2 regions of the Pseudomonas sp. JQ170C genome follow, and region 1 is predicted to be linked to the other one. Evidence: riboswitches for the same ligand, from Rfam matches in the RefSeq annotation. Region 1 holds a riboswitch; the other holds the start of a gene.
What was found. A riboswitch is a leader RNA that binds a small molecule or an ion and turns the genes downstream of it on or off. The one in region 1 is predicted to bind cobalamin.
Positions count from the first base shown of each region.

Region 2: linked by a shared signal. The riboswitch ahead of cobO (cob(I)yrinic acid a,c-diamide adenosyltransferase) and the one ahead of U9R80_RS10220 (TonB-dependent receptor) in region 1 are both predicted to bind cobalamin.

Region 1 is NZ_CP141608.1:2,164,808-2,169,535, forward strand. It holds gene U9R80_RS10210 (tartrate dehydrogenase) at 1-65, opposite strand, end outside; gene U9R80_RS10215 (LysR substrate-binding domain-containing protein) at 164-1,078, shown strand; gene U9R80_RS10220 (TonB-dependent receptor) at 1,189-3,330, opposite strand; cobalamin riboswitch at 3,438-3,643, opposite strand; gene U9R80_RS10225 (GNAT family N-acetyltransferase) at 3,748-4,305, opposite strand; gene U9R80_RS10230 (carboxymuconolactone decarboxylase family protein) at 4,389-4,728, opposite strand, start outside.
Region 2 is NZ_CP141608.1:4,569,654-4,574,381, forward strand. It holds gene cbiB (adenosylcobinamide-phosphate synthase CbiB) at 1-511, opposite strand, end outside; gene bluB (5,6-dimethylbenzimidazole synthase) at 511-1,158, opposite strand; gene U9R80_RS20810 (cobyrinate a,c-diamide synthase) at 1,155-2,450, opposite strand; gene cobO (cob(I)yrinic acid a,c-diamide adenosyltransferase) at 2,447-3,058, opposite strand; cobalamin riboswitch at 3,222-3,446, opposite strand; gene U9R80_RS20820 (PQQ-dependent sugar dehydrogenase) at 3,548-4,728, shown strand, end outside.

The sequences.
Region 1 (4,728 bases):
TCGGGGAGAACTTCGTTGCCGATGCCGTCGCCTGGAATGGCTGCGATTCTGAAAGTCTTGCTCATGGGGGCGCACTCGTTGTCTAGGGAACAGATGCGAGCCATGCTATAAGGGCTTTAATCAGAGATAATCTCGCCTTTCATAGATTCTTAGTGCACGAAACGTGAATAATCTACCGAGCCTCGACGACCTCAACATCTTTCTCCAGGTGGCCAAGCGCGCCAGCTTCGCGGCAGTGGCCGAAGAGCTGGGCATGTCCGCTGCCTTCATCAGCAAACGCATCCGCGTGCTTGAGCAGGACCTCGACGTGCGCCTGCTGCACCGCACCACCCGGCGGGTGACGGTGAGCGAGGAGGGCGAGCGGGTGTACCAATGGGCCCAGCAGATCTTCGATGCGGTGCAGCGCATGGGCGACGACATCAGCGCCCAGCACCGCGAGCCGGCGGGCCAGTTGCGCATTGCCAGCAGCCTGGGCCTGGGCCGTCGCTTCGTGGCGCCGGCCCTTTCGGAACTGGCCGAGCGCTACCCGCGCCTGGATATCCGCCTGGATGTGCATGATCGCTTGGTGGACCTGATCGAGGAGGGGGTCGACCTGGATATTCGTGTCGGCAACGTGATCGCCCCGAACCTGATCGCCAAGCCGTTGGCGAAGAACCGACGCGTGCTGTGTGCGTCCCCGGCCTACCTGGCGCGGCGGGGAACGCCCAAGGTGTTGGCCGAGCTTGCCAGCCACGATTGCCTGGTGATCAAGGAGCGGGATCATCCCTTCGGCATATGGCAACTCGAGGGGCCCAATGGCGAGGAAAGCGTACGGGTGACCGGCAGCCTGTCGAGCAACCATGGCGAAGTGGCGCACCAGTGGTGCCTGGATGGGCGGGGGATTTTGCTGCGTTCATGGTGGGATGTGCATGACAGCCTGGCCGAAGGGCGGCTGGTGCAGGTGCTGGGGGACTATCACCAGCCGGCGGATATCTGGGCGGTGTACACCTCGCCCTTGGCCAGCTCGGCCAAGGTGCGGGTGGCGGTGGAGTTCTTTCGCCAGTACTTTGCCGAACGCTACAGCCTGCCCTCCCTGTAGGCGCGGGCGTTCAACCGCCACGAAACACTCCTGTGGGAGCGGGCTTGCCCCGCGATAGCGGTCTCACTGTCACACCGCCTCGCGGGGCAAGCCCGCTCCTACCGGGTGTTTTAGAAGGTGTAATCCACGGTCGCGAAGTACGACCGTGGCTCACCCATGATCCATTGCTCGCCACTGTGCGCCACGGCCGCATATCGCCGGTCGAGCAGGTTGTTCAGCTGTAACCCAAGGCGCACATCCGGCAGCACCTGCCACCCCAGGTTGGCATCGACCACGGTAAAGCCCGGTACGGTCTGGGTGTTGGCGGTGTCGGCGTAGCGCGCATCGACGTAACGCACGCCCATGCCGGCATCCACGCTATGGCCCAGGCCTTTGTTCACCCATAGGTTGGCGGTGCGCCGTGGCACGTTTCTCGGGCGGTTGCCGGCACGCGACACCGTCTGGCCGCCCACCGTCTGGTCGAAGTCGTCGTATTTGGCGCGTACCACCGAGGCATTGGCCGAGACCTGCCACTGATTGGCCAGGGCCAGTTCCAGGGTCGCTTCCAGTCCGTCGGAGGTCTGCTGCCCGGCCTGTTCCTTGAGGTGGGTGACGGGGTTATCGACCAACAGCTTTTTCTTGACGATGTGGTAGGCCGCCAAAGTCCATTCGCCACGGCCGTCCCAGAACAATTGCTTGAGGCCGAACTCGGTCTGCCTGGCTTCGGTCAGGTCGAAGTTCTGCTGGCTCGGGCTGAGGGTGATCAGGTCGCTGACGCCGTCCTCGCTGGTGGAGTACTGGCCGTACAGCGACAGCTCGTCAGTCACGGCAAACACCAGGCCCGCGCGCCAGTTGCCTCCGCCCAGGCTGCGGTCGGTGCGGGTGTCGTTGACCAGGTTGTCGCGGTCGATGTGGTTCTGGTCGCGGCGGATGCCGGTCACCAGCGACCAGCGCTCCGACAGCTGGGTGCGGTTCTCCGCGAACAGGGCGAAGGTGCGGGTGGTGCTCCGGGATTGCGGGCGGGTCGGGTCCTGGCTGTGGAAGTAGCCCGGTGCCGGGTTCCAGGGGTCGATGTAGTCGCCGCCAATGTCGTTGTACGGCGAGTTGCTGTCGATGCCGAAGCGAATACGGTTGTACTCGGCGCCGACCACGGTCTTGCTGGCCAGGCCGAACAGCGAGTGATCGAAGGTGAAGCTCTGGCGGTCGCCGATCTGCTCCTGGTGGTGCTTGATCTCCAGGTAGCTGCCACGCTCCAGTTGCCCCAGGTCGCTGTGCCAGGTGTAGTCCTCGGCGTTGCGCCAGTGGCGGCGACTCTTGATGTAGTAGAGCTGGTTGCTGGCGCTGATCGACTCGCTGATGGCCCAGTCGGTGTTCAGGCGCGTCCATTCGTCGTGGTAGCGCTGTACGTCGTCGCGCACGTTGTAGTTCTTCTTGCGCAGGCTGTCGCGGGAATGGCCGTCGATCAGCGGTGTGCCGAAGTAGTTCATCGGCTCGGCATCGCCGCGCTCGTGGGCCAGGGTGAAGCTCAGGTCGTCGCTGGCATCGAAGCGCAACGCCGCGCTCATGGCCAGGCTTTTGGAGTCGCCACGGTCTACCCAGCCGTTGCCTTGCTGGTTGTTGAGGGTGACCCGGTAGCTCAGGCGCTCACTCAGCGAGCCGCCGCTGTCCAGGCCCAGTTGCTGGCGATCGTAGGAGCCGTAGCCCAGGCGCAGGTGGTTGCGGATGTCGCCGGCGAAGGGTTTTTTCGGGATCACGTTGATCACCGCTCCCGTGGCGCCTTCGCCGTAGAGCACAGACGCCGGACCCCGGATGATGTCGATGCGCTCGACCATCCATGGGTCGACCGGGAAGGTCAGGGTGCCGGCCCCGGTGTACATGCGCGAACCGTCGAACAGGGTCATCACCGAGCCGTGGCTGGTGAACCCACGGGCCGACAACGCGGTGTTGCCGTTGCCCGGCGTGCCCACCGAGGTGATGCCGGGTGAGCGAGTGACGGCGTCCTGCACAGTGATGTTGTTGCGACCGTCAATGGCCTCGGTACCCAGGCTGCTGGTGCTGGCCGGGGTGTCCATGGCGCTCAGGTTCAGGCGTGAACCGGCGGGCAGGGGTGTGGCCAGGCTGATCGGTTCGTTGTCGCTGGTGCTGGTGACGGCCGTCGAAGGCAGGGCCAGGGCAGAAGGGCTGTGTTCTTCAGCGAAGGCTGGCAGGGAGAGTGCCAGGCAGGGGGCCAGGGCATTGGCCGCCAGGGAGTGAAGCTTGGAATTACGGGACATGTCGTTCCACAGTCAACAGGAAGAATGAATCCCGGAGGGAACAACGCACGGAGGAATTGCGCGCGCAGGCGAACGCAACCCGGCCTGCGCCCGCCCACCGCGGGGTTGCCAAACAGAAGCTTCAGGCCGGTCTCCGGGCTTGCGAGGGTCATGAAGGCCTTCACCTTCCCATGCCGAGGCACAGTGGTGTTTTGAAGGCTTCGCTCGCTTACCGTTGCGGGGGCAGCGCCGGACTAGTCACGAACGTGACGCACCGGCTTCCCGTTTCACCCTGCGCACGGCGGCGCAGGACACCTGAAACTGGCGCGCATGGGAACACCGAATGCTTTTGCCGTCAATCCGTAGGAGCGGGCTTGCCCCGCGATGCGGTGTGTCTGAATGAATGCAATCGCGGGGCAAGCCCGCTCCTACGGATCATCAGCGGCCGCGTTTGCGCGATACCACGGCCTCGATGTTCTTGCGCCCGATCAGCTTCGGTTGTGCAGGTTCTTCCAGCCACTTGTACATCACCAGGCTGTCCACCAGCCCCAGCCGTGCATGGCGATACGCCCGCGGCAGGCGCCCGACGATTTCAAAGCCCAGCTTCTGCCACAAGGTCACGGCTGCTTCATTGCTCGACACCACCGAATTGAACTGCATGGCCAAAAAGCCCTGCTGGCGCGCCAACTGCTGGGAGTGCTCGCACATCAGGCGGGCCACGCCGCGACCGCGGGCGGCTTCGCAGACCATGTAGCCGCAATTGCTCACGTGGCTGCCGGGGCCGGCGGCGTTGGCCTTGAGGTAGTAAGAGCCGAGCAGTTGGCCGTCTTCTTCGGCCACCAGGGTGTGCAGGGGGGATTCCAGCCACAGTTCACGTGCCTGATCCAGGTTCAGGGCCGGGTCGAAGGCATAGGTTTCGCGGGCGCTGACGATGGCCTGGAAGGTCGGCCAGAAGTGTTCGAAATCAGCGGCGGTCATGGGGCGGAGGGTAATCATGGCGGTTCCTGGCAACGTGAACCGCGAGTCTGAAAGCGTTGGTGCCGGCATGCAACTGTTTGTGCAGGCCGGCACCGATGTGGTCAGTTATCGCCCTTGCCGACCGCATCCATCGCCCGCGCCGAATACACCAGCGCCGCGCCGGCATTCATGGCCACCGCCACGCCCAGTGCCTCGGCGATTTCTTCACGGGTCGCACCTTGCTTGACCGCCTGCGCCGAATGCACGGCAATGCAGCCGTCGCAGCGGGTCGTCACGGCCACGGCCAGCGAAATCAACTCGCGGGTCTTGGCATCCAGGTGGTTGGTCTTGGCCCCGGCGCCGCTGGCGGTCATATAGCCGTTGACCGTGTCGGGGGACAGTTGCTTGAGGTCGCCGATACCGGCCATCAACTGCTTACGGTAGGCGTCCCAGTCCATCATG
Region 2 (4,728 bases), 2.4 Mb from region 1:
TGTTACTCAGGCGATAGAGCACCACGCCCGGCGCACCGGCCACCACAAACCAGAACAAGGCGGCGAACACCGCATCGCTGCCGTTCTCCAGCACCGACTCGGTGGCGGCGCGGGCCACGGCAGGCTCGTCCAGCTCGCGGGTTTCGCGACTGACCAGAAACCCCACGCGCCGCCGTGCTTCCTCCAGGTCGCCACGGCGCAAGGCATCGGCCACCGGCGTCACATGCTCACCCAGGCTGCGCAGGCCCAAGGCGCAATACAGTGCCAATACCTCCACCAGCCAGCCGATATAGGGCAGCCAGGACAGCAAGGTAGCCAGCAGCGTCAGCGGAATCACCGCCAGGAACCAGGCCGTTACACCATGGCTGCGCCAGCCACGGCCACCGGCATTGAAGCGCTGCTCCAGGCGCCCGGCCAGCCGCCCGAAGGCCACCAGCGGATGTCGACGCTGGGGTTCCCCCAACAGCGCATCCAGCGCCACGCCGGCAACGGTCAGCAACGCCACACTCATCAAGACTCTCCCCACTGGTTTTCAAACAGCATGTCGCTCAACGGCCGCGCCGTGGTCCAGCCTTCGAGCACCAGCATCGGCGCCGGATAGAACGCCTCGACCGGTCCCAGGCACAGAATCGCCAGCGGCTTGGCGCCACGTGGCATGCCCAGCAGCTCGGCGAGCGCCTGCGGCTCGAACAGCGATACCCAGCCCATGCCCAGGCCTTCGGCACGCGCGGCCAGCCAGAGGTTCTGGATGGCGCACGACAGCGAAGCCAGGTCCATTTCCGGCAAGGTCCGCCGGCCGAAGATGTGTTTCTCGCGGTCATCCATCAACGCCGCCACCAGCACCTCGGCGCAGTCGTTGATGCCTTCGACCTTGAGCTTCATGAAATCGTCGGAGCGCTCCCCCAGTGCCTGGGCGGTACGCACCCGTTCTGCCTCCACTTGCTGCTGGATGCGCTGGCGCAGGCTGCGGTCGGTGATGCGAATGAAGCGCCACGGCTGCATCAGGCCGACACTGGGGGCCTGGTGCGCGGCTTCAAGCAAGCGCGCGAGCAGCTCGGGCGCCACTTCACCCTTGATGAAGTGGCGCATGTCGCGGCGCTCACCGATGGCGCGGTACACCGCGGCGCGTTCAGCGTCGGTAAAGGCATGCTCGCTCATGGTGCCAACAGCGCCGCCGACGCCTGGGGGTTGGAGGCAAAGTAAAAGTGCACATAGGAGGCCGTCAGCCGCCCACAGCGGTACACCGCCTCGGCGCCGCGCCCGCCGTTGGGGCTCTGGCCCCGGGCAATCGGCTCAAGCGCGGTGCTGGTCAGGGAGTGGTGATAGGTGTGCCCGCGCAGGGTGCCTTCCGGCAGTTCGACCGCCTGCAGGGCCAGTGCCGCCAGGCGCTTTTGCATCACCGCCTCGCCGGCCAGCAGGCCCAGCAACTCGGCGCGCTCGCCAGCGACATCGGTCAGGGCATCCAGGAGGTAGAGCATGCCACCGCACTCGGCGAGCAAGGGCTTGCCCTGCTGATGATGGGCGCGGAGGGAGGCCAGCATTGATGTATTGGCGGCCAGCGCCTGGTGGTGCAGTTCCGGATAGCCGCCAGGCAGGTACAGGCTGTCGGCAGGCGGCAGCTCGCGGTCATGCAGGGGCGAAAAAAACACCAGCTCCGCGCCCATGGCCCGCAGCAGATCGAGGTTGGCACCATAGGTGAAGGCGAATGCCTCGTCGCGGGCCACGGCAATCGTCACGCCGTCGAGCAACGGCTCGATCACCTGCTCGGTGGGCCCGGCAAATGCCACGGCGGGCGGCAGCGCCGACTCGCAACTGGCACCCAGGGCCGCTGCCGCAGCGTCGAGGCGTGCATCCAGGTCATTGAGTTCGCTGGCCTGGACCAGGCCAAGGTGACGGCTCGGCAGCTCGATGCCGGTCTCCCGCGACAGGCCACCGTACCAACGCAGCCCCTCGGTCAGGCTGCCTTCCAGCAACTGGGCATGGCGCAGGGTGCCGACCCGGTTGGCCAGCACCCCGGCAAAGGGCAGGTCCGGCTGGTAACGCGCCAGCCCCAGGGCCAGGGCGCCGAAGGTCTGGGCCATGGCCGTGCCATCGATCACCGCCAGCACCGGCACGCCGAAGTGGCGGGCCAGGTCGGCGCTGGACGGCGTACCGTCGAACAGGCCCATGACCCCTTCGATCAGGATCAGGTCGGCCTCGCCCGCAGCTTCCCACAGCAGGCGCCGGCTTTCCTGTTCGCCGACCATCCACAGATCGAGCTGGTACACCGGGGCACCGCTGGCCCGCTCCAGAATCATCGGATCGAGAAAATCCGGGCCGCACTTGAACACCCGGACCCTGCGCCCCTGGTTACGGTGCAAGCGCGCCAGGGCGGCGGTCACGGTGGTCTTGCCCTGCCCCGAGGCAGGCGCTGCGATCAGGACCGCCGGGCAGTGCCGGGTGTCGGTCATAGCTCGACGCCCTTCTGGGCACGGATGCCGGACTGGAACGCATGCTTGATCATGCCCATCTCGGTCACGGTGTCGGCCAGTTCGATCATTTCATCCTTGGCGCCACGGCCGGTGACGATCACGTGCTGCATGGGCGGGCGCGCCTGCAGGTCACTGAGCACCTGGTCCAGGTCCAGGTAGCCATGCTTGAGGGCGATGTTCAGCTCATCGAGCACCACGAAGGCAACGCCGGGGTCCTGCAGCAACTGGCGCGACACGGCCCAGGCCGCTTCGGCGGCGGCGATATCCCGCTGACGGTCCTGAGTCTCCCAGGTAAAACCCTCGCCCATGACGTGGTAGCGCACCTGTTCGGGAAAGCGTCGGAAGAACAGCTCTTCGCCGGTACTGTTGCGGCCCTTGATGAACTGCACCACGCCGCACTGCATGCCGTGGCCCATGGCCCGGGCGAGCATGCCGAAGGCTGAACTGCTCTTGCCCTTGCCGTTGCCGGTGAGCACCAGCAGCAGGCCGCATTCATTGGGGGCGTTGGCGATACGCTCGTCGATTACCGCCTTTTTGCGCAGCATGCGCGCCAGGTGGCGTTCGTCACGCTCGGTGGATTCAGTCATCGAAGTCTCCGCAAACCACTGTCGGCCCGTTCGCAACGAGCGTAGCAGCACGTGGCTGCAAGGTTCGCGGCAAACAGAGGACGACAGATGTATGGAAATGGCAGACGAAGAAAGGCGCAGGGCTGCGGCGCAAGCCGAAGAAACCGCGCATCACCCTCCGTGATGCCGTTGACTGTTTCAGGCCGGTCTCCGGGCTTGTGAGCGGGGCCATGAACACCCGGGACCGCGCGCCTTCCCGGGTGGACTCACCCAGTGGCCATGCGCGGCCTTGACTCACTTACCGTTGCGGGGGCAGCGCCGGACTCGCACGCAATTGCGTACCCACCGGCTTCCCTGTTTCACCCTGCCAGGCCTTGGCCCGCAGAGCACCTGAAACAAGTCGCGAAGGTTAGAGGGTTGCACCCGGAGCGTCAATCGAAGGCGCCGGGGGAACCTCCATCGCCTGGGTGCCTCTACCTTCAACAGAGGTCAACTTTCGAGGCACACGACATGACCACGACCCGGATTGCATGGCTGCTGGCGGTGACTGCCGCGCTGGGCGGCTGCGGCGAGACCGCCCGACTGGACGTCAGTGACGGGTTCGGCCCGTCGCCGCAACTGCCCGAGCCGAACAAAACCCTGATCCCCACGGTCAACGTGGCGCCGGCGATCGGCTGGCCCGAGGGCGCGAAGCCTGCCAGCGCACCGGGCACGCAAGTGGCGGCCTTTGCCGAAGGCCTGGACCATCCACGCTGGCTCTATGTGTTGCCCAATGGCGATGTACTGGTTGCAGAGACGAACGCGCCACCCAAGCCAGAGGACGGCAAGGGCATTCGCGGCTGGGTGATGAAGAAGGCAATGAGCCGCGCCGGTGCCGGTGTGCCCAGCGCCAACCGCATCAGCCTGCTGCGCGACAGCGATCATGACGGGGTCGCCGAGACCCGCACCACATTCATCGAGAACCTCAACTCACCGTTTGGCATGACCCTGGTCGGCAACCATTTATATGTGGCAGCCACTGACCGCTTGCTGCGCTTTGACTACCAGCCCGGGGCCACCTCGATCAACGGCCCCGGAACGCCGGTCACCGACTTGCCTGGGGGGCCGCTGAACCATCACTGGACCAAGAACGTGATTGCCAGCCGCGACGGTAAAAAGCTGTACGTGACCGTGGGTTCCAATAGCAACGTCGGTGAAAACGGCATGGATCAGGAAGAAGGCCGCGCCGCCATCTGGGAAGTCGACCCGGCCAGCGGCCACAAGCGCATCTTCGCCTCCGGCCTGCGCAACCCCAATGGCATGGCCTGGGAGCCACACAGCGGGCAACTGTGGACGGCGGTCAACGAACGAGACGAAATCGGCAGCGACCTGGTGCCCGACTACATCACCTCGGTCAAGGACGGCGGTTTTTATGGCTGGCCCTACAGCTACTACGGCCAGCACCTCGACCAGCGAGTGAACCCGCAGGACCCACAATTGGTCGCCAAGGCCATCGCCCCGGACTACGCCGTGGGGCCGCACACTGCCTCGCTGGGCCTGACCTTCGCCGAACCCGGTGTGCTGCCACCGCCGTTCGACCAGGGTGCATTCATTGGCCAGCACGGTTCCTGGAACCGTAAGCCACACAGTGGCTACAAAGTGCTCTTCGTGCCCTTCAGCACCGCAGGCACACCGGCGGGCAAGCCGATTGA